3 regions of the Arthrobacter sp. Y3223151 genome follow, and region 2 is predicted to be linked to each of the others. Evidence: riboswitches for the same ligand, from Rfam matches in the RefSeq annotation. Region 2 holds a riboswitch; each other region holds the start of a gene.
The links. A riboswitch is a leader RNA that binds a small molecule or an ion and turns the genes downstream of it on or off. The one in region 2 is predicted to bind thiamine pyrophosphate.
Positions count from the first base shown of each region.

Region 1 (7,259 bases), 350 kb from region 2:
CCAGGAGGGCAGCTTCGATGCCGCTTCCCGCGCCCTCCACGTGACGCCCTCGGCCGTGTCCCAACGGATCAAGTCCATGGAGCAGGCGGCCGGGCAGGTCCTGTTGCAGCGCACCGCTCCGGTGCGAACGACTGCGGCCGGAGATGTGGTCCTGCGGCTGGCGCGGCAGGTGCGGGTCCTGCAGGCCGACGCGCAGCGCGAACTCGGCGGCGACGGCGACGGCGTGGCCCTGCCGCTGGTGGTCAACGCCGATTCGCTGGCCACCTGGTTCCTGGGCGCGCTGGCCCGCATGCCGCGCGACCGCGGGGTGTTTTTCGAAGTCCACCGCGAAGACGAGCAGCATTCGACCTCCCTGCTGCGGGCCGGACGGGTGACGGCCGCGGTGACGGCGACGCCGGAACCGGTCCAGGGCTGCTCGGTGGAGGCGCTCGGCTCGCTGCGCTACCGGGCGGTGGCCAGCCCGGCCTACCTGGAGCACTGGCGGCCCGCCGGGACCGGACACGCCGACCCGGCGTGGCTGGCGGCCGCGCCCGTGCTCGATTTTGACCGCAAGGACGACCTGCAGGAGCGCTTCTACCGGGAACTGACCGGCGCCGCGCTGGCGGCGCCGCGCCATTATCTGCCCGCCTCGGCGGAGTTTGCCTCGGCGGTCCGGCTGGGCATCGGCTGGGCCCTGCTGCCGGAGCAACAGTGCCTGGCGGACGTCCGCACCGGGACGCTGCACGAACTAGCCCCCGACCTGCCGGTGGACGTGCCGTTATACTGGCAGCGCTGGAAAATCAGCTCGCCGGTGCTAGACGAACTGACTGCCTGCGTTCGGCAGACCGCGCTGGACCAGCTGCGGCAGCGCTAGCTCAGCGCCCGGAAATCCCGCGGCGCGCGGCGCCTCCGCCCGCTGCCAGGGGTGCCGTTTTCTCCGCCCCGAACCCCGGCACCCGTGCCCGGCCCTACAGTGGAGGGAGAGATCCAGACGAAGGGGCACGATGCAAGACCGCATTCGCAACGCCCGCCTGCGCGAGCGCGTGATGAGCGCGGAGCAGGCGGCAGAACTGATCAAACCCGGCATGACCGTTGCCATGAGCGGCTTCACCGGCGCCGGTTACCCTAAGGCCGTGCCGCAGGCGCTCGCGGCACGGATGGAAACCGCGCACGCGGCCGGGGAGCAGTTCAAGATCCGCGTACTCACCGGCGCTTCGACGGCCCCTGAGCTCGACGGCGCCCTCGCCAAGGTCGACGGGATGCAGCTGCGCCTGCCCTACCAGTCGGACCCGGCGCTGCGCGAACGGATCAATGCCGGCGAGCTGGACTACATCGACATGCACCTCAGCCACGTCGCCCAGCACACCTGGTTCGGGTTTTTCGGCGACGTGGACCTGGCCGTGGTCGAGGCGGTGGGCATCCTCGAGGACGGACGGCTCATCCCGTCCACCTCCGTGGGCAACAACATGACCTGGCTCCGGCAGGCCAGCCAGGTCATCGTGGAGATCAACAACGCCCAGCCGGTGGGTCTCGAGGGCATGCACGACGTCTACTACGGCACCGCCCTGCCGCCGGAACGCCGGCCCATCCCGCTCGAGCATCCCGACGACCGGATCGGCGAACCCTACCTGCAGGTGGATCCGGACAAGATCGTGGCCGTCGTGCACACCGACGCGCCCGACCGGAACTCCCCCTTCAACCCGCCCGACGACGCGTCGCAGCAGATCGCCGGCCACCTGCTGGAGTTCCTGGACCACGAGGTCCGGCGCGGGCGGTTGACCGAGCAGCTGCTCCCGCTGCAGTCCGGCGTCGGCAATATCCCCAACGCGGTGCTGGAAGGTCTGGCGGCCGGCGGCTACCGCGGCCTGACCGCCTACACCGAAGTCATCCAAGACGGCATGCTGCAGCTGCTCAAGGAGGGCGTGCTGCGCATGGCCTCCGCCACCTCCTTCTCGCTCAGCCGCACGGGCCTGGAGGAGTTCAACGCAAACGTCGACTACTACCGCGAGCGCATTATCCTGCGCACCCAGGAGATTTCCAATCACCCCGAGCTGGTCCGCCGGCTGGGCTGCATCTCGCTCAACGGCATGATCGAGGCGGACATATACGGCAACATCAACTCCACCCACGTGGCCGGCACCAAGGTCATGAACGGCATCGGCGGCTCCGGCGACTTCGCCCGAAACAGCTACCTGTCCGTGTTCATGTCCCCCAGCATGGCCAAGGGCGGGAAGGTCTCCAGCATCGTGCCGATGGCCAGCCACGTCGACCACACCGAGCACGACACGATGATCGTGATCACCGAGCAGGGTCTGGCCGACCTGCGCGGGCTCGCGCCGAAGCAGCGGGCGCGCAAGATCATCGAGACCTGCGCGCATCCGGACTACCGGCCCATGCTCCAGGACTACTTCGACCGGGCCTGCCGGGACAGCTTCGGCAAGCACACCCCGCACTTGCTCGGCGAGGCCTTGTCCTGGCACCAGCGCTTCGTGGAGACCGGCAGCATGCTCCCCGCACGGCAGTAACGGCCGGCCTCCCCGCACACCGGGCGGCGGGTCGGTCCGGCTGTCCGCCCGCTGTCCACGCGGCGCCCGGGAGTATGACGCCGTCGTGCCTGCGGCCTTTCGCCGCCCGGTGCGGCTGCCGGTAGGCTGCTGGCTTGTACACGGGAGTCCGGTGAACCGGGCTGAGAGGAAGCTTCTCAAGTTTCGACCGTTGAACCTGATCTGGATCATGCCAGCGCAGGGAGCAACCCTCACACCCGTGCCCTGTTCACTCAACAGAAGGGCGCGACAATGCAGACATCCGGCGGCATGCACCTGGTGGCGATGGTCAACCCGCCGACCAGCCAGTATTCGGAGAACTGGCGGCATCCGCTCTCCCGGCGGGACTGGCTGAGCGCAGAGTTTTACCTCGATCTGGGCCGGACGCTGGAACGAGGCTGCTTCGACATGCTGTTCCTGCCCGACGCGCTGGCCGTCCCGGAGGACAACGCGGGCGACTACGCCACCACGCTGGTCACCGGCGGCAAGGGCGCCATCTATCTCGACCCCTTGGTCACCCTGTCACTGGTTGCCGGGGCGACCCGCCACCTGGGCCTGGCCGCCACCATCTCCACGACCTTCACCCCTGCCTACACGATCGCCCGGAAGCTGCTCTCGCTGGATCACCTCTCCGGCGGCCGGGTCGCCTGGAACATCGTCACGTCCACCACCGACGCCGAGGCCGCCAACTTCGGCCTGGCCGCCATCCCGCCCAAATCCGAGCGTTACGACCGGGCCGACGACGTCGTCCAGGCCGTGGTGGACCTGTGGGAAAGCTGGGAACCCGGGGCGCTGACACTGGACGGGCCGGGTCGCCGGTTTGCGGATCCGGAGCGTGTCCACCGGATACCCGAACGGCCCCGGCGCAACGGCGACGACCGTCCGCTGAGCCGCGGTCCGATCACCCTGCCGCGCAGCCCGCAGGGAAGGCCGGTGCTCATGCAGGCCGGGTCCTCCCCGCGCGGCATGGAGTTCGCGGCCCGCTGGGCCGAGGTCGTATTCGCCGTCGCCGACACCCCGGACGCCATGCGCGCGGTGCGGACCGAACTGCGGGCCCGCGCTGCGGCCGCCGGACGGAATCCGGATCAGCTGGCCGTCCTCCCGGCGGTCCAGCCGATCACCGGCGCCACGCCGGCCGCCGCCCGCCAAGCCGTGCGGGGCCTGCAGGCGGCACTCGACGAGGAGGACGTCCTGACGAAATTGGGCCGGCTCCTCCACGCGGCCCGGGAGGACCTGACGCCGGACGGCAGCGCCGAGGAGTTGCTGCTGGCCCATCGCGGGGCCACGGGCAGCGAGGGCTTTGAACAAATGCTCCTGGCCGCAGCCCGCCGGGAATCCATGACCGTCCGCGAGCTGGCGCTGGCGCAGGCCATGAACCAGCTGAAACCCCAGCCCGTGGGCGATCCGTCGGACATCGCCGACTACTTGTGCGAACTCTACGACTCTGAGGCGGCTGACGGTTTCGTGATCATGTCGGCCCTCTACCCGTCCTCACTCGAAGACTTCGTCAACGGCGTGGTGCCGAAACTGCAGGCCCGGGGCCGGTTCCGGACCGCCTATTCGGGACACACCCTGCGCGATCACCTGGGAGCTTCCCCGGCAGGCAGCCGCTCCGTCGCGTCTTAGCAGCCCTACCGCTCCGGCTCAGCGCTGGTAGATCCTGGCCAGCACGGCGTCGAAGACCCGGTCGGGCAGGAGCCGGCGAGCGCCCATGATCGTCCGCGCGCCCCTGCCGACCGGGTACCGGCTGCGCGTGCGCCGAGCGGCCGCCACCCGGGCGATGCGGCGGCCCACAACGTCCGGCCGCGTTCCCGTGCGTTCCGTGTACGCCCCGGCAATCGCCCGCGCCACGCTCTCTGCCTGCGGTGCGTAGGCCGTGCCTTCGGAACTCAGCTGCAGGCTCTCCACCGCGATGGCGTCCCACTCGGTCAGGATCGGCCCGGGCTCGACGATCACCACGTCGATGCCGAAGGGCTTCAGCTCCACTCGGAGGCAGTCCGACAAACCCTCGACCGCGAATTTCGCCGCGTGGTACCAGCCGCCGAGGGGTTCGTAGAACACACCGCCGATCGAGGAGACGTTGATGATCCGCCCGCTGCCCTGGGCCCGCATGGCCGGGGCCGCCAGTTGGATGAGCCGGCCCAGCCCGAACAGGTTCACGTCGAACTGCTGCCGGGCGTCCTCCAGCGGCACGTTCTCGATGGCGCCGTAGGAGGCGTACCCGGCGTTGTTGACCAGAACGTCCAGCCGTCCCTGCTCCGACAGGATGTGCTCCACCCCGCGCACCATCGACGCGTCGTCGGCCAGGTCCATCTCGAGGACGCGCACCCCGTGCTCTTCCAGCGGGCGCATCCTCTCCACGCGGCGCGCGGCCGCGTAGACGGTGAAGCCGCCGCGTGCCAGTTCCCGGCAGGTGTGTTCCCCGATCCCGGAGGACGCTCCGGTTACCAGGGCGACTTTGTCCGTCATCATCGGGCTCCCCTCACTTTTCCAAAGCCATGACGACGGCGGTGCGCGCCTCGTCCGGCAACGTCCGGCCGGCGCCGTCGGGAGCGAAGAGCCGCCGGCAACCGTCGAGTTCCACCGTCAGCGGAGCACCGGCGCCCTGCCCCTCGGCGAGCGGCCAGAGCACCGCAAACTCCGTTGCGTCGTCGGCGCATTCGCCAGCATCCCTATCCTGTGCGGCCGCGTTCAGGAGGGCGTCCTTTGCCGTGCCCTCCAGGCTCCCGCCCTTGGAAAAAATCCCCGACACGATCTGGATGACGCCAAAATTCAGGTCCGGCTGCGCGTCGGCGGGCAGTTCATCCTCTGCGGCCGGCACCGGCGCCGTCCGGTACTGGCAGATCCTCAAGGCGTCGACCTCGCCGGCGCGTGGCAAAAGGCCGGGGGAACCCGGCACGCCCTCGCCGCTGCCGCGCGGCTGCTCCGCTCCCGGCTGCTCGAACGGCGCCAGCTCAGTCACTCCCGGCATCGCCTTGAAGCCCCACTCGGCGGGGCAACCGGCATCCAGTGCCGCCCTCGGCTGGATCAGTTCCAGCCGGTGCCGGGTGGACTCGATCACGGTCATGCCCGCCAGGACCTCGCGGACCCCGGGTTTCGTCTTGCCGCAGGAATCCGTCGGCCAGGCGGCCCGCATGGCCTTGCCGGCCGCATCCACCAACCACAGATCGGGGACCATTTCCATGTCGGCGGTGCAGACCAGGTTCGCCCTGGGTCCGTCGCTGGGCTGCGCCAGCGCAGTGAGCAGCGCGTCAATGTTTCCGGTGAGCCGCTCTTCCGTGACCGCCGACCACAGGCCGTCCTCGTCCTCGACGGTTGCCATCGCCAGGGCATCACAGCGGATGACGTCGACCGGCGCGAAGGCTTCGGGCACGCCGCCGACCGCCGGCGGCGGAGGTACGGACGGATTCCTTGGTTCGACCATGTGCTGTGCTGTTGTGCAATCGACGGCGTCAACCAACTCGGCCTCGGGCCGTGCTGGTTCCCCCGGATCTCCCGGCAGCTGCCCGCAGGCCGCCAGGGTGCCCGCCGTCAGCACTGCCGCCATCACCGGCCCAAGCCTCCGGCCCCGGCTTCCCTGCCGCCGCTTCCGCTTCACCGCGCCCGTCCCCCGATCACCGTCGATGCCGTCAGTGTAGCGAGGCGCTTCGGAAAAGCATCGCCGGCGCGGCCGCCGGGCAGAGGGGTGAACCTGCGCCGGAGCGTTCAGGAAAGACGGCGGAACTCGCCCGCCCGGAGCTGGACATAGATCGGCAGGGTCATCTGGATGTGTGAAACGCCGACCGGCTCGTCCAGCAGTTCATTGATGGTGGTTTGCCCTTCCAACTCGGTCACTTCGCCATCCATGACTCGAGCCTACGTCGACCGGACGCTCCCCGGACCAAGACACGCGCCACCTGCTGCTTGGTGCCGCTCCTGCCGGGCATCCATGACGCTCGGGAGGGTTCACGTATCGTCCTCGGGCTATGGCGACAGTTGCTGTCGGTGATTAGAGTCGTCGACATGGAGAAGGTTCCGTGGGCAGCACCGTCCGGTTCCTGATCCTGCCGCTGATGCTGTTGGCGCTGCTTGCTGTGCCTGGATCCGTCGCCCCGCGATCGTATCCAAGCGCTATTGCGGGACTCGGAGATTCAATTACCCAGGCCGCAAACGCCTGCTGCCGGCCCGGCAACTACCCGGCCAAGTCCTGGTCAACCGGCGACGGGCGGTCCGACGACATCCGCAGCCACTACGAGCGGCTGGCGGCGCTGCACCCCCAGATCAACAACAACAACTTCAACGACTCGGCAAGCGGCGCCAAGGCGGCAGATCTTCCTGGACAGGCGTCCATGGCCGTGGCCCAGAAGGCGGACTACATCACCCTGCTCATCGGGGCCAACGACCTGTGTGCCTCGTCGGCATCAGCGATGACGTCCACCGCCGATTTCGCCAGGCACGTCGCGGCTGCCCTCGAGGCGCTGCACCGCGGGCTGCCGCAGGCCCGCATTTACGTCAGCAGCATTCCCGACCTTCATCGCCTGTGGTCCGTTCTGCGCACCGATCAGGAGGCCAGTCGCGTCTGGGCGGCCGCCGGAACCTGCCCGTCCATGCTCGGCGCAGCGGTCACCGAGGACCAGCGGCAGGAAGTGGTTGCCCGCGAGCGGGCCTTCAATGAGATCCTCGCGGAGACGTGTGCACGGTACGGGAACTGTCACTGGGACCGGGGCGCCGTGTACGCCTACAAGTTCTCCGCCGACG
Region 1 is NZ_JBNHGI010000001.1:383,315-390,573, forward strand. Features, by position in the region: gene AC5RUP_RS01905 (LysR family transcriptional regulator ArgP) at 1-853, shown strand, start outside; gene scpC (succinyl-CoA:acetate CoA-transferase ScpC) at 984-2,504, shown strand; TPP riboswitch at 2,635-2,744, shown strand; gene AC5RUP_RS01915 (NtaA/DmoA family FMN-dependent monooxygenase) at 2,775-4,148, shown strand; gene AC5RUP_RS01920 (oxidoreductase) at 4,167-4,991, opposite strand; gene AC5RUP_RS01925 (hypothetical protein) at 5,005-6,072, opposite strand; gene AC5RUP_RS01930 (hypothetical protein) at 6,228-6,368, opposite strand; gene AC5RUP_RS01935 (SGNH/GDSL hydrolase family protein) at 6,539-7,259, shown strand, end outside.
Region 1: another riboswitch for thiamine pyrophosphate. It lies ahead of AC5RUP_RS01915 (NtaA/DmoA family FMN-dependent monooxygenase); the one in region 2 lies ahead of AC5RUP_RS03575 (YkoF family thiamine/hydroxymethylpyrimidine-binding protein).

Region 2 (7,259 bases):
GCCGGATGGCCGGAGGGTTCCAGGAGCAGTTCCACGCCGTCCGGGGCCGAGGGTGAGACAACGGTCAGCCACCGGTCGTCGCCTACTGGCACATCGTTCTTGAGCTGGAACCCCAGCTTCTCGGTGTAAAACTCCAGGGCTTTCTGCTGGTCGTCAACAAAAACGCTGGTTGTCGTGATGATCATGATGATTCCTTCGAAGACGGCGGGAGATTGGCTAGCCATTCCCTCGCGGGGGTGAGCGGGGCGGTGTTCAGATGGTGGATGGTGGTGCGTCCACGATTGCTGGCGGTCACCAGGCCGGCCTCGCGCAGGATCGCGAGATGCTTGGTGACAGCCTGACGGGTGATCGCGAGATGGTGGTTGTTGATCAGGCGCACGGTCAGCTCGAACAGCGTCTGGTCGTTGTGCGCGGCCAGTTCGTCCAGCAAAATCCGCCGAGTCGGATGACTTAAGGCTTGGAAGACCGTGTCCACCCGTCCATAATAGGCAACCCCTAGGTTGCCAATCAAGGGGGCGGGTTTTCTTGGCGCTCGGCCGCGTGGTCTTTCGCCGCGGCAGCCGGGCAGGCATGATGCAGGTATGGGTGCGACCACGGCATTCACGGCCTCCGAGCAGGTCTTTGTGCCACCGGCGCGGGCCTGGGCGCTGTTGACGGATTGGGCCGCTGCGCCCGCATGGATGCCCGGCGTGAACGAGATGCACGCCGAGGGGCCGCTGGCGGTCGGCCAAACCATCAGCTTCCGCTCCCAGGGCCACGAGCGCAGCAGCACGGTGACCGAGCTCGACGTCGGCCGCAGCATCACCATTACCTCGTCGCAGGGGGACGTGCGGGCCGACTACCGCTATGAACTGGACGGCGAGGCCGGGGCGACCCGGCTGACGCTGACCGCCGACGTCGTGGTGAGCGAGGAACTGGCCGCCATGGCAGAACAGATCCGCCGGGCGATCGCGGAGGCCGACTCTGGCCAACTGGCCAGCTTCAAGCAATTTGCGGAAGCGGCACCGTGATCCCGGTGGTGTCCTTCGCGGGAGCCGCGCGCCGACACTCCTGCCGCCCACCCGGCTTCCGGCTCAGTAGAATCGACTGCTGGGACCGCTTGAAAGGACTGTGTTGGCCAAGCTCTACTTCCGCTACGGGGCGATGAACTCCGGCAAATCCACCGGACTGCTCCAAGTAGCCTTCAACTATGAGGAGCGCGGGCAGCGCGTGCTGCTGGCCAAGCCGCAGATGGACACCAAGGGGGACAGCAAGATCGTCTCCCGGCTGGGCATGGCCCGGGACGTGGACTTCCTGATCCGCCCGGGCGAATCCGTGCGCGAACACTTCGGCCGGGTGGCCGCCGGCGAGGACCCCGAAGCCCTCCTGGAACATGTGGACGTGCAGCCGGTGGCCTGCCTGCTGGTGGACGAGGCACAGTTCCTGGAACCGGAACAGATCGACGACCTGTTCCGCATCGCGGTGATGGACAACGTTCCGGTGCTGGCCTATGGCATCCGCACCGACTTCCGCACTCAGGCCTTCCCGGGTGCCCGGAGGCTGCTGGAAATCTCGCACTCCCTCGAGGAGCTGAAGACCATCTGCCGCTGCGGCCGCAAGGCAGTCTTTAACACGCGCCGCGTGGGCGGGGAAATTGTGTTCGACGGCGAGCAGGTCGCCATCGACGGCGAGGACGTCTGGTACGAATCGCTCTGCGGCACCTGTTATCTTGAGGCCTCGGGCGGTGCGCTCTAGGTCTGGCTGCGGTGGCGCAGCCCCGTCACGGGCCGGCTGGAATGCCGAGCCGTCCGGCCGGCCGTTCTTCCAGCCGCCGGGTCACTGGCCGGCTGGAATGCCCGGCCATTCTGCCAGCTGTTCTGCCAGCAGCCGGGTCATCGGCCCGCTGGAATGCCGAGCCGTTCGGCCAGCCCGATCGCGTTGAACGGTGCGTGGACCTTGACGTCGTTGTCGAAGTACACGTAGGCATCCCTGCCCGCGCCGTCGGGGCAGCCCGAGCCGTCCAGCCATCCGCCGACCGTCGAGGCCAGCCGGTCCAGGTCTTCGTCCCGGTAACCGCTGACGTAGAGTTCGTCCTTTCCGTGCAGCCGGACGTAGGCGAAGTCGGCCGTGATCTCGTCCAACATCGGCCACTTTCCGGCGCTGTCGGCCAGCACCAGGGCCGTGTTGTGCCGGCGCAGTTGGTCGTAGAACTCCTCGTTGATGAACGTGGTGCTGCGGATCTCGAGGGCGTGGCGCAGCGGCCGGTCGGCGCCGCCGTCGGGGATCCAGGTCCTGTCCTTCATCAGTTCGGTGTGCCCGGCGGCCAAGGCGGCGGCAGCGTGCGTGCTGCGCGGCAGTTGGACCAGGAACTTCTCCATCACCTCGGCGTCGTAGTTGGCGCGTTCGGGCAGCTGCCACAGGAACGGTCCGAGCTTTTCGCCCAGGCCCAGGACCCCCGATGCGTAGAAATTCGCCAAGGCGTCCCGGACGTCCTTCAGGCCCTTCATGTGGGTGATGTACCGCCCGCCCTTGACCGCGAACACGAAGTCCGAAGGCGTCTCGGCGTGCCACTGCCGGAAGCTGGAGGGGCGCTGCAGCGAATAGAAGGTGCCGTTGATTTCGACTGAATTCAGGCGGCCGGAGGCATATTCCAGCTCGCGGCGCTGGGGCAGGCCCTTCGGGTAGAACGTGCCGCGCCACCGCGGGTATCGCCAGCCGGAAATGCCGATCCGTGCCATCGGTTGAGAGGCGGCCATGTCCCGCAGGCTACCCGGCCCCGGCGGTGCAGGCCAGAGCAAGCCGCCCTCCGCCGTCGTGCTGTGGGGCGTTGCGTATCCGTTGAAGCGCTGCCGTAGCCGGGCACGAGAGCCTTCGCCTGATCGAGTGGTGAGAAGATGCAGCCAAACGGCCGGTTTCGCTGCATCTTCCCGCCACTCGAATCTGGCGTCCCGGTTTCGGCTGGGCTCGACGTCGAGCGACGGGCCGCTCCCGGGAGCCGCATGGCCCGCCACCGCGCACCGGTTTCCGCCCCGAAACCGCATCCGGCCCCGCGGATTCCGGTCGATTGTGGCCCATCCGCTAAACTTGGCGGGTAAGAGCCCCAAATACTCCATCCGGAGTGAGGGGCGTTCTCATGCGCGGCAGCGGCTCCTTGATGTGCAGTCTGTCCGGGGCTTCCGCCGCATCGAATGGGGGAGGATCCCATGCCAGCAATTGTGATCGTCGGAGCCCAGTGGGGCGACGAAGGAAAAGGCAAGGCTACCGACCTGCTCGGCGGCCGCGTGGATTACGTGGTTAAGCCGAACGGCGGCAACAACGCCGGGCACACCGTCGTCGTCGGCGGGGAGAAGTACGAGCTGAAGCTGTTGCCGGCCGGCATCCTGTCCCCCAACGCCACTCCGATCATCGGCAACGGCTGCGTGGTCAACCTGGAGGCCCTCTTCGAGGAGATCGACGGGCTCGAGGCCCGCGGCGCGGACACCTCGCGGCTGCGCGTCTCGGCCAACGCCCACCTGGTGGCCCCGTTCCACCAGACCATGGACAAGGTGACCGAACGCTTCCTGGGCAAGCGCGCGATCGGCACCACGGGCCGGGGCATCGGCCCCGCCTACATGGACAAGGTGGCCCGGCTGGGCATCCGCGTGCAGGACGTGTTCGACGAATCGATCCTGCGGCAGAAGGTCGAAGGCTCGCTGCGGCAGAAGAACGAACTGCTGGTCAAGGTCTACAACCGCCGGGACGTGCACGTCGAGGAGGTCGTGGAGTACTTCCTCTCCTTCGCCGAGCGGCTGCGCCCGATGGTCATCGACTCCACCTACGTGCTGAACAAGGCGCTGGACGAGGGCAAGGTCGTACTGATGGAGGGCGGACAGGCAACGTTCCTGGACGTGGACCACGGCACCTACCCGTTCGTGACCTCCTCCAACCCGACCGCCGGCGGCGCGTCCGTGGGCTCGGGCATCGGCCCCACCCGGATCAACCGTGTGGTGGGCATCATCAAGGCATACACCACCCGCGTGGGCGCCGGGCCGTTCCCCACCGAGCTGTTCGATGACATGGGCGAGTACCTGCAGAAGAAGGGCGGGGAGTTCGGCGTGAACACCGGCCGGCCGCGGCGCTGCGGCTGGTACGACGCCGTGCTGGCCCGCCACGCCGCCCGGGTCAACGGCTTCACCGACTACTTCGTGACCAAGCTGGACGTCCTCACCGGCATCGAACAGATCCCGGTCTGCGTCGCCTACGACGTGGACGGCATCCGGCACGACGAAATGCCGATGACCCAGACCGAGTTCCACCACGCCAAGCCGATCTTCGAGTACTTCGAGGGCTGGACCGAGGACATCACCGGCGCCAGAACCCTGGAAGACCTGCCCGAGAACGCCCGCAACTACGTGCTGGCGCTCGAAAAGCTCTCCGGCACCCGGTTCTCCGCCATCGGCGTTGGCCCCGACCGCGACCAGACCATCGTGGTGCGGGACCTGATCAACGAATAGCAGGACCAATGACGGCGGTGCGTCCGGTTCGGCGTCGGGCCGTCACCGCTGGATGACGACGGCGGGGCGATCGGTTCGGCGTCGGGCCGTTACCGCTGGATGACGACGGCGGTGCGTCCGGTTCGGTGTCGGGCCGTTACCGCTGGATGACGACGGCGGGGGCGCGGGCAGTGATGTCCGCGCCCCCGCCGCATCCCCGCCTTCACAGCCCCTTTCAAGCCGTTGAAACCTTTCGCCACTACCGCGCCCGATGGGTTAGACTCGTGGGCAACACGGGAGTCCGGTGAGCCGGGCTGAGAGGAAACTTCTCAAGTTTCGACCGTCGAACCTGATCTGGATCATGCCAGCGCAGGGACGTTGACTCTTTACTACCCGTGCCCCGTTTAACAAACCTAAGGGCGCGACATGCGAACATCAGACTCGATCGTCACAGCGACGAACACCCCCATTGCTGCCGTCGGCAGCGACAAGTTCACCGCCACTCCCCGCGAGTTCGGCGTGGGCGCGAGATTGACCCTGGCGGTCATGGCCGACAACTACGCCGACGTCATCCTGGCGGCACTGGGCCAGGCCGACTCCACCGGCCTCGACGTGCAGACCGGCAAGGTGAGCACCTACCTGACCGGCGCCGAGCAGGATGTGCTGCGCTACCTGAGCCAGGTCATTGCCGCGGCGGGACGCACCGGGGCGCATGTCTCGGCCTCCGTGCTCCTGTCCCGGGGCTGCCCGGGCGGGGTCAGCTGCGAGATACCCGAGGGCGGCGCGGCCCTGTACTCCGAGATCCCGGAACTGGAACCCACGGGAATCGAGGCCGCCGCCGACTGGGCGCTTTACCCCCTGGCCGACGGCGGTACCGGCGGCGCCTCGGCGGACCACATGCGCGATATCTACGCCGCCATCGACTACGCCAAGTCCACGGGCGTCGTGGTGCAGGCGGAGCATTTCGTCACCCGCTTGGACGGCGACGTCGCCCAGGTGCTGCAGACCATTGCCGCCGGCTGGATCCTGGTGGGCCGGTCCGTCCAGCACGTGACGACCCACGCCACGCTCTCCATCAACAGCCCCAGCGCCTCCTGAAGCGGAAGGACCAGTCATGCCATCATCGACTTCGCAGCAGCATGCCCTCCCGCGCGGTGCCTGGACCCTGAAGGACCTCGTCCTCCTGGTTGTCCTGGGCGTCGTCTTCGGTTTCCTCTACTGGGTCTTCGTCCAGGCCTGGACTGCCCTGTCCCTGCTGATGGGCCCGGCCGGAGACCTGTCGCAGCACTTCCTGGCCGGAAGCTGGCTGCTGGTGGCTCCGATCGCCATCGCCATCGTCCAACGTCCCTTCGCCGGCGTCCTGGCCGAGGTTTTGGCCTCGGTGATAGAGGTGGTGTTCCTGGGCTCCGCCGTCGGTCCGCTGCTCTTCATCGCGGCCGCCATTCAGGGCATTGGCAGCGAGATCCCGTTCGCGGCCACCCGCTACCGTTCCTACGGCTGGCTTACCTACGCCCTGTCCGGGCTGTTCGGCGCCGGTCTGGTCTTCTTCTATTCGGCCTTCCGGTCCGGCTGGTACGGCCAGGACTTGTTCTGGACCCGCCTGGTCATCCACCTGATCTCCGGTGTAATTGTGGGCGGGCTGCTGGGCAAGATCATCGTCGACGGGCTGGCGAAGACCGGCGTGGTGGATAACTTTGCGATTGGCCGCGCCCGGCTGGGCACAACCGATGCGCACCGCTGACCCGGTCCTGGAGCTCGATGACGTATCCGTAGGCTTCCCCCGGCGGGACACGGCCGTGCTGCGCAACATCACGCTGCGGCTTGGGTTCGGGGAACACCTGATCGTGTTCGGGGCTTCCGGGTCGGGTAAGTCCACGCTGCTGCAGGCGGTCACGGGGGTGGTCCCGCACTCGGTGGTCGCCACCCTGGCCGGCACGGTGTCGGTGAACGGCGTGGCCACCACCGATTCCTCGGTCGCCGAGCTTTCCCGGCACGTCGGCGTGCTGGCCCAGGATCCCTCCTCCGGAGTCTGCCTTCCCGACGTCGAACAGGAGCTGGCGCTGCCGCTGGAGAACCGCGCGGTGCCTCCGGAGGAGATATCCGCACGGATCGACGCCGCGCTGGCCTCCGTTGGTGCCGCCGGCCTGCGCGGCCGCCCGACAGCCCAGCTGTCCGGCGGAGAAGGCCAGCGGGTGGCGCTGGCCGCGAGCCTCATCGCCGAACCGGACCTGCTGCTGCTCGACGAACCCACCTCCATGCTGGACCCGGCAGGCCTGGCCGCGGTGCGGGACGCCGTCAGCGCTGCCACGGCCGCCTACGGGCCGGCAGTGGTGCTGGTCGAACACCGGCTGGACGACTACGCCGGCGTGGCCGGCATAGCCGGCCTGCCGCGCCGGGCGGTCGTCCTGGGCGACGCGGGCCAGGTCCTGGCCGACGGCGCGACCGCCGACGTGCTGGGGACCCATGCCGTCCAGCTGAACACGGCCGGATGCTGGCTGCCGCTGGAGACGGAATTGCTGGCCGTCACCGGCCGGCCCGGCGGCCTCGGCGCGCCCGACGTCTGTTCGGACCTGCGGCAGCTGGCGGCGCCGGACCCCGAGGACGTAACCCCGCCTGTCCCCGAGGGGGAGGCCGCGGTGCCCGCTGCCGCGGTGCCCGCGACCGGCGAGACGGTGCTGGCCGCCGAGAGCCTGTCCGTCTCGCGGACGATGCCCGGGCGGAAGAAGCGCCGGAATGCAGGCGATGTCCCGCCGGAGGCTGCGATTCTTAAGGATGTGACGCTCCGGTTGAGGCGCGGCGAAATCGCGG
Region 2 is NZ_JBNHGI010000001.1:731,896-739,154, forward strand. Features, by position in the region: gene AC5RUP_RS03545 (VOC family protein) at 1-185, opposite strand, end outside; gene AC5RUP_RS03550 (ArsR/SmtB family transcription factor) at 182-475, opposite strand; gene AC5RUP_RS03555 (SRPBCC family protein) at 582-1,010, shown strand; gene AC5RUP_RS03560 (thymidine kinase) at 1,114-1,734, shown strand; gene AC5RUP_RS03565 (DUF72 domain-containing protein) at 1,872-2,735, opposite strand; gene AC5RUP_RS03570 (adenylosuccinate synthase) at 3,183-4,472, shown strand; TPP riboswitch at 4,735-4,845, shown strand; gene AC5RUP_RS03575 (YkoF family thiamine/hydroxymethylpyrimidine-binding protein) at 4,878-5,549, shown strand; gene AC5RUP_RS03580 (ECF transporter S component) at 5,566-6,192, shown strand; gene AC5RUP_RS03585 (ABC transporter ATP-binding protein) at 6,179-7,259, shown strand, end outside.

Region 3 (7,259 bases), 710 kb from region 2:
GGACCCACGGCCGCCGCAAGTCCGCCGAACTGCAAGTACCCGCAACGATCGAGGAGGAGGTGTCCCGGTGACCGTGAACCTGACGCTGCTGCTGGTGATGGGCGTACTGTTCGCCGTGGGCGTCTACCTGATCCTCGAACGCAGCCTGACCCGGGTCATGCTCGGCCTCATGCTCATCACCAACGGCGCCAACCTGCTGCTGCTCAGCACCGGCGGACCTGCCGGCCTCGCCCCCATCTTCGGCAGCGACATCCCCGCCGACGCCTACAGTGACCCGTTGCCGCAGGCGCTGATCCTCACCTCCATCGTGATTTCCTTCGCCGTCACCGCGTTCATGCTGGCCATCATTTACCGCTCCTGGGTCCTGGGACGGCAGGACGAGGTCCAGGACGACATCGAGGACCGCCGGGTGGCCAACCAGCCCACCTTCGACGCCGAGGACGACGCGGAAATCCCGGCCGAGACCACCGAGTTCGTCCCGCCCGACGAGGCCGAGGAAACGCCAGCCACCACCAGGTCACGGATGGAGAGAAAGCAGTGAACGCCGCCACCCTCGCGCCGCTGGCAGTAGTCATGCCGCTGCTGGGTGCTGCCCTGGCGTTCGTGCTGATCCGCCACCCCAACGCGCAGCGCCGGACCGGTGCCATCACGCTCACGCTGACGCTGGCACTGGAAGCCGTGATGCTGGCCTCGGCGTGGGCCAACGGCGCGCAGGCGGTGAACCTGGGCGGCTGGCTTCCCCCCTTTGGCATCACCCTGGTGGTGGATGAACTGTCCGCCCTGATGCTGGTGGTCTCCTCGGCCGTCAGCCTGGCGGTGCTGCTCTATGCCTCCGGCCAGGGCATGACGGACGGCGACGAAGAAGGCCCGGTCTCGATCTTCCACCCGACCTACCTGATCCTGGTGGCAGGGGTTTCCAACGCGTTCCTGACCGGCGACCTGTTCAACCTGTATGTCGGCTTCGAAATGCTCCTCACGGCCAGCTACGTGCTGATGACGCTGGGCGGCACCAGCCCGCGGATCCGCGCCGGGGTGACGTACGTCGTCGTCAGCGTCATTTCCTCGGTGCTGTTCCTGGTCTCCATCGCGATGATCTACGCGGCCACCGGGACCATCAACATGGCGGACCTGGCGATCAAGCTCGGCCAGTTGGATCCGGCGACCCAGATGACGCTGCACTTGATGCTGTTGGTGGCCTTCGGCATCAAGGCGGCAGTATTCCCGCTGTCCTTCTGGCTCCCCGACTCCTATCCGACGGCGCCGGCGCCGGTCACCGCGGTGTTCGCCGGCCTGCTCACCAAGGTGGGCGTCTATGCCATGATCCGCACCGAGACCCTGCTGTTCCCCGGCGACCGGCTGAACACGTTCCTGATGATCGTGGCGGTGCTGACCATGGTGGTGGGCATCCTCGGGGCCGTGGCCCAGATCGACATCAAGCGAATGCTCTCGTTTACGCTGGTCAGCCACATCGGCTACATGGTGTTTGGCCTGGCCATGTCCTCGGTGGTGGGGCTCGGCGCGGCGGTCTACTACGTGGCGCACCACATTACGGTGCAGACCAGCCTGTTCCTGGTGGCCGGCCTGATCGAACGCCGCGGCGGAACCACGAACATGGACCGGCTGGGCGGCATGGCCAAGCTGTCGCCGCTGCTGGCCATCCTGTTCTTCGTCCCGGCCATGAACCTGGCCGGCATCCCGCCCTTCTCCGGCTTCCTGGGCAAGATCGGCCTGGTGCAGGGCGGCGTGGAACTGGGCACGCCGGTCGCCTGGGTGCTCGTGGCGGGCAGCATGGTCACGTCGCTGCTGACCCTGCTGGCCATGGCACGGGTCTGGAACCGCGTGTTCTGGCGCCGCCCCGAAGACGCCGAGCACCCGGACCCGGTCCTGGTGGCTACCAAGCCCGACGGGTCCGCGCTGCGGACCACCCGCCACGTGGAGAACGCTCCGCACGGTCGGTTCACCGGGCGGGGCATCGTTCAACTGCTGCCGCTGCCCATGGTCTGGCCGACGGTCGGGCTGGTGGCGATGGGCGTTGCCCTCACGGTGTTCGCCGGGCCCCTGTTCGAACTCAGCGACCAGGCGGCGCGCGAGATGCTGCAGCGCACCCCGTACGTCGAGGCCGTCCTGGGCGAGGGCGCCCTGCAGGAGGGGAGCCGATGAGGAAACCGCGCATCTCCATCTGGGTCGAGCTGCCGCTGCTGGCCTGGCTGGTCATCCTCTGGGGCTCCCTGTGGCAGGACTTCAGCCCGGGTAACCTGATCTTCGGCCTGCTGATCGCGCTGCTCATCGTGAACCTGTTCTACCTGCCGCCGGTCGAACTCAGCGGGCGCTTCAATCCGCTGGCCGCGGCAATCTTCGCCGCCACGTTTGTGTGGCAGGTCGCGGTCGCAAGCGTCGAAGTCCTGTGGCTGGCACTGACCCGCGGCCCGACCCTGCGCAACGCGGTGGTGGCGGTCCGGCTGCGAAGCCACTCGGACCTGCTGGTGACTGCCACCGGGCATGCCATTTCGCTGATCCCCGGCAGCTTTGTGGTGGACGTGGACCGCTCGACGTCCACGCTTTACCTGCACGTGCTCGACGTTGACACCGAGGAGGCCGCCGAGGGTTTTCGCGCCCAAGTGCGGCGGATCGAGGCCGGCCTGATCCGGACGATGGGCACGAAGGAAGAACTGGCGATGGTCAAGGCCGAAGGTACCGGCAGAGGAGGTGCAGTGTGAACGGGGACGTCATTCCGGTTGCGCAAATCGTCGTGAGCGCAGTGCTGGCCGTGGCCGCTGTACTGTCGCTGATCCGGCTGGCCCGCGGGCCGTCGCTGCTGGACCGGCTGCTGGCCATAGACGTGCTGCTGGCGATCGTCTGCGCCGGACTCATCGTGGACATGGCCGCCGGCGGCCACATGAACAACCTGACGCTGGTTGTCGTCATCAGCGTTGTCGGCTTCATCGGCTCGGTCGCCGTGGCTCGTTTCGTGACGGACGGGCGGCCTCGTGAACACTGACTTGATCCTCGACATCGCGACCGCCGTCTGCCTGATCGCCGGCGCGGGGATGTCCCTGGCCGCGGCCATCGGCCTGCTGCGGTTTCCCGACCTGCTCTCGCGGATGCACGCCGCCACGAAGCCGCAGGTCTTCGGCCTGCTGCTGCTGCTGACGGGACTGGGATTGCAGCTGCGCAGCTGGGCGGCGGTGCCCATACTCCTCATAGCCTGGCTGTTCCAGTTGCTGACCGTGCCGGTTTCGGCCCACATGGTGGGCCGGGCCGGCTACCGCACCAAACACCTGCGCAAGGAAATCCTCAGCGTGGACGACCTCGACGCGGTGGTGGAGGCGGCGGCGGAGGAAGATTCCGCGGCGTCATCCGATGACGCCACGCCGGCCGGTGCCGACACAGGCGGCCGTGCTGCCGCCGGCAGCCGTGCTGTCACCGGCGGCCAGGACGCCGGGAAGCCGGGGGAACGGCGAACCGCGGGGGCGGCGGCCGCTCCGGGGCGGACCGACCAGGACGACGCCGGGCCCGCGGACGCTCCGTAACCTGCCGGCCAAGGGGACCGGGCCGCGGGCGGGCGCCGGCGGCCGGGACCAAAACGCGATGGGGGACGGGCCCGCGGCCCGTCCCCCATCGGAATCCTCAAGGGACCGCTTAGACCATTTCCCGGGTCTTGTCGTAGCGGATGACCGCCTTGGCGGTGGCGCGCTTGGTCAGCACCTGGATCACCCGCGCCACGGTGCCGGACACCACGGCGAAGGCCACCGCCGCCCGCAGGCTGTTCTCCAGGTCATCGTCGCTCTTGGGCGCATCTTTTCCGGTGACCATCTTCCAGACAAGCCCCAGCAGCTGGCTGGCTGCCAGGCCCGCGCCGATACTCACCAGTGTGCCCAAGAGCCTCAACACAACGCTCATGCCCGCTCCCTTCCGGGGCCGCAGCCCCGTCTCAACTGCTGTTCCGGTTCCCAGCCTACTGCCCGGCACCCGCCGGGGCCGTAAGCCCTCGTGCATTTTCCCGGGGTCTGCGCCCGAATGCCCGCCGCTGCGGGCGAGTGTAGACTGGTACGTGCTGCCAGACAGCATCTAGTGACGACAGGGGAGCGTCCGACCGGCCGGTGCACACCGGAGACCGGGAGGGACGCTGAGAGTGCGGATAGACCGCAGACCCTCGAACCTGCTCCGGTTAGTACCGGCGAAGGGAGTCGAGTTCTCGGGGCGCGCCGCGTGGCCGCCCTCCCCTCCTGCAACCAGGAGGATTCCATGAGTACCGTTTCGAATGTACCCGTCACGCCCACCCCTGCCCGGAAGCAGCGTTACGGCTGGCGGGTGGTGGACATCGTCGTTGCCTCGGTGGTCGCCGTGGCCGTCGGCGTCATCTTCTGGGCCTGGTCGGCGGGCTGGCCGCTGATCGAGGGCCTGACCATAGCTTTCCCGCCTTCCGCCGGGCTGTACACCGGCGGCTGGCTGATGGCGGGCGTGCTGGGCGGGCTGATCATCCGCAAGCCCGGCGCCGCCATCTACTGCGAGATGCTGGCGGCGGTTGTCTCCGCGCTGCTGGGCACGAGCTTCGGCATGACCGTCCTGGTCTCCGGCCTGATCCAGGGCCTGGGCGCCGAGGTCGTCTTCCTGCTCTTTCTGTACCGCAGGTTTAATCTCGGCGTGGCGCTGCTGGCCGGCCTGGGCGCAGGCCTGGCGCTGTCGATCAGCGAGAACATCCTCTACAACATGCTGTGGGCCGCCGAATGGCAGATCGCCTACGTGGGCTTCGCGGCCGTGTCCGGCGTGGTGATTGCCGGGCTGCTGCCGTGGCTGGCGGTCAGGGGCCTGGCGAAGACGGGTGCGCTGTCCTCCTTCGCCGCGGGACGCACGGCAGACGCCTGAGCCGTTTGATGGGAGCGCAGAGTACGACGGCGGCGCCCCGCCCGGTGCCCGTCCTCGCCGAGGGGTGGGGCTGGCGGCATGCCGGCCGCAAGGATCGGGCGGTGCACGCGGCCAGTTTCAGCATCGCCCCGGGCGAACGGGTCCTGCTGCTGGGCGCCTCCGGGGCCGGCAAGTCCACGCTGCTGCACGCCATGGCCGGCGTCCTCGGCGACGAGGGCGAAGGCGAGGAGACCGGCCGGCTGAGCGTGGCGGGGGTGCGTCCCTCCGAGGCCCGCGGCCGGGCCGGCCTCGTGCTGCAGGATCCGGAAAGCCAGCTGGTGCTGGCCCGGGTCGGCGACGAGGTGGCCTTCGGGGCGGAGAACCTCTCGCTGCCGCGCGGGCAGATCTGGGACCGGGTCCGTGAATCCCTGGCCGATGTCGGCCTGGCCGTCCCGCTGGACCATCCCACGTCGGCGCTGTCCGGCGGCCAAAAGCAGCGGCTGGCGCTGGCCTCGGTCCTGGCCATGCGGCCGGGGCTGCTGCTGCTGGATGAGCCGACCGCAAACCTGGACCCCGCCGGGGTGCGGGAAGTACGGGACGCCGTGGCCCGGGTGCTGGACCGCACCGGCGCCACCTTGGTGGTGGTCGAGCACCGGGTGGCGGTCTGGGCGGACGTCGTGGACCGCGTGATCGTGCTCGCGGCCGGCGGCGGCGTGCTGGCCGACGGGCCGCCGGACCAGGTGCTCGCCGAAGGCGCCACCCGTGCCCGGCTGATCGAGGCCGGCGTCTGGGTTCCCGGTCATACCCCGCGGCTGGAGCTGCCCGCGGCACCGGCCCCGGGCGGCCCGTTGCTGCGGGCGGCGGCATTGGACGTGTCGCGGAACCGGAAAGCCGCGCCGGTGCTGCGCGGGGTGGACCTGGACCTGTTGGCCGGGCAGGCGCTCAGCGTCACCGGCGCGAACGGTGCCGGCAAATCCACCCTGGCCCTCACCCTGGCCGGCCTGCAGGCACCCGCGGGAGGGGATCTCTCGGCGACGCCGGCGTTGCAGCGCGGGGCCGGCTTGTCCCCTGCCAAGTGGAAGTCCGCGCAGTTGGTGACCCGGATCGGCAGCGTTTTCCAGGAACCGGAACACCAGTTCCTCACCGGCACGGTTCTCGACGAACTGGAATTCGGCCCGCGCCGCGTGGCCAAACTGCCCGAGGCAGGCGTCCGGCAGCGGGTGGACACGATCGCCGAGCGGCTCCGGCTGACCCGCCTGCTGCAGGCCAACCCGTTCACGCTCTCCGGCGGGGAGAAACGCAGGCTGTCGGTAGCCACCATGCTGGCCACCGGCCCGGACATCCTGATGCTGGACGAGCCGACCTTCGGACAGGACGCCAATACCTGGGCCGAACTGGTCACGCTGCTGGCCGAGCTGGTGGCCGAGGGCCGGAGCGTGGTCTCGGTGACGCACGACGACGACTTCACCGCCGCGCTCGGCGGCGCCGGCGTCCGGGTGGCTGACGGCGGCGTCCGCCCGGCCCAGCCGCTGGGGAGGGCAGCATGAGTATGGACCTGATGAACCCCCGGCTGGCCGCCTCCCCGTTCAGCCGCGCCAACCCGGTATCGAAGCTGGCCGCCGCCGCCCTGGTCACCGTGGTGGTCCTGCTCAGTGTGGACTGGGTCAGCGCCTCCGTGGTGCTGGCCGCGGAACTGTTGCTGATGCCCGTGCTGGGTGTCAGCCCGTGGCTGCTGCTGAAGCGCGGCTGGCCGCTGCTGGCGGCGGCTGCCGTCGGGGCCTGGGCAACGGCCTTGCTGGCCGAGAAGTCCGGGGCAGTGCTGTTCCGGTTCGGTCCGCTGATCTTCACGGAGGACTCGGTGGCCGGCGGCGTTGCCATCGGCCTGCGGTCGCTCGCCGTTGCGCTGCCGGGCATTTTCCTGCTCCTGACGACCGACCCGACGGACCTGGCGGACGCCTTGGCGCAGAAGCTGAAGCTGCCCCACCGGTTCGTGCTGGGAGCGCTGGCCGCCATGCGGTTGGTGGGGCTGCTGGTGGAGGAATGGCGCACCCTCGGTTTGGCGCGCCGCGCCCGCGGTGTCGGGGCGGAGAACCGGCCGCTGGCCAAGGCGGGCGCGTTCGCCGGCCAGGCGTTCGGCCTGATCGTGCAGGCCATCCGCCGGGCCACCCGGCTGGCCGTCGCGATGGAGGCCCGCGGCTTCGGCGCCGGGCCCCGGACCTGGGCGCGCGAATCCACCTACAGCATGGTGGATGTGTGGGTGGTGCTGGGCGGGGCGGTCATCGCCGGCGCAGCCGCCGCTGCCGCGGTGGCCGCCGGGACCTGGAACTTCATCTTCGTGTGAACCGGTACGGGCGGACCCCGGCGATCCACGCCGGCCGGGGTCCGCCGATCCGTTCAGGACTACGGCTTGAGCA
Region 3 is NZ_JBNHGI010000001.1:23,112-30,370, reverse strand. Features, by position in the region: gene AC5RUP_RS00155 (Na+/H+ antiporter subunit A) at 1-71, shown strand, start outside; gene AC5RUP_RS00150 (Na(+)/H(+) antiporter subunit C) at 68-541, shown strand; gene AC5RUP_RS00145 (Na+/H+ antiporter subunit D) at 538-2,160, shown strand; gene AC5RUP_RS00140 (Na+/H+ antiporter subunit E) at 2,157-2,717, shown strand; gene AC5RUP_RS00135 (MrpF/PhaF family protein) at 2,714-2,998, shown strand; gene mnhG (monovalent cation/H(+) antiporter subunit G) at 2,988-3,530, shown strand; gene AC5RUP_RS00125 (DUF4235 domain-containing protein) at 3,640-3,900, opposite strand; TPP riboswitch at 4,070-4,203, shown strand; gene AC5RUP_RS00120 (ECF transporter S component) at 4,246-4,866, shown strand; gene AC5RUP_RS00115 (ABC transporter ATP-binding protein) at 4,875-6,392, shown strand; gene AC5RUP_RS00110 (energy-coupling factor transporter transmembrane component T family protein) at 6,395-7,186, shown strand; gene AC5RUP_RS00105 (zinc-dependent alcohol dehydrogenase) at 7,246-7,259, opposite strand, start outside.
Region 3: another riboswitch for thiamine pyrophosphate. It lies ahead of AC5RUP_RS00120 (ECF transporter S component); the one in region 2 lies ahead of AC5RUP_RS03575 (YkoF family thiamine/hydroxymethylpyrimidine-binding protein).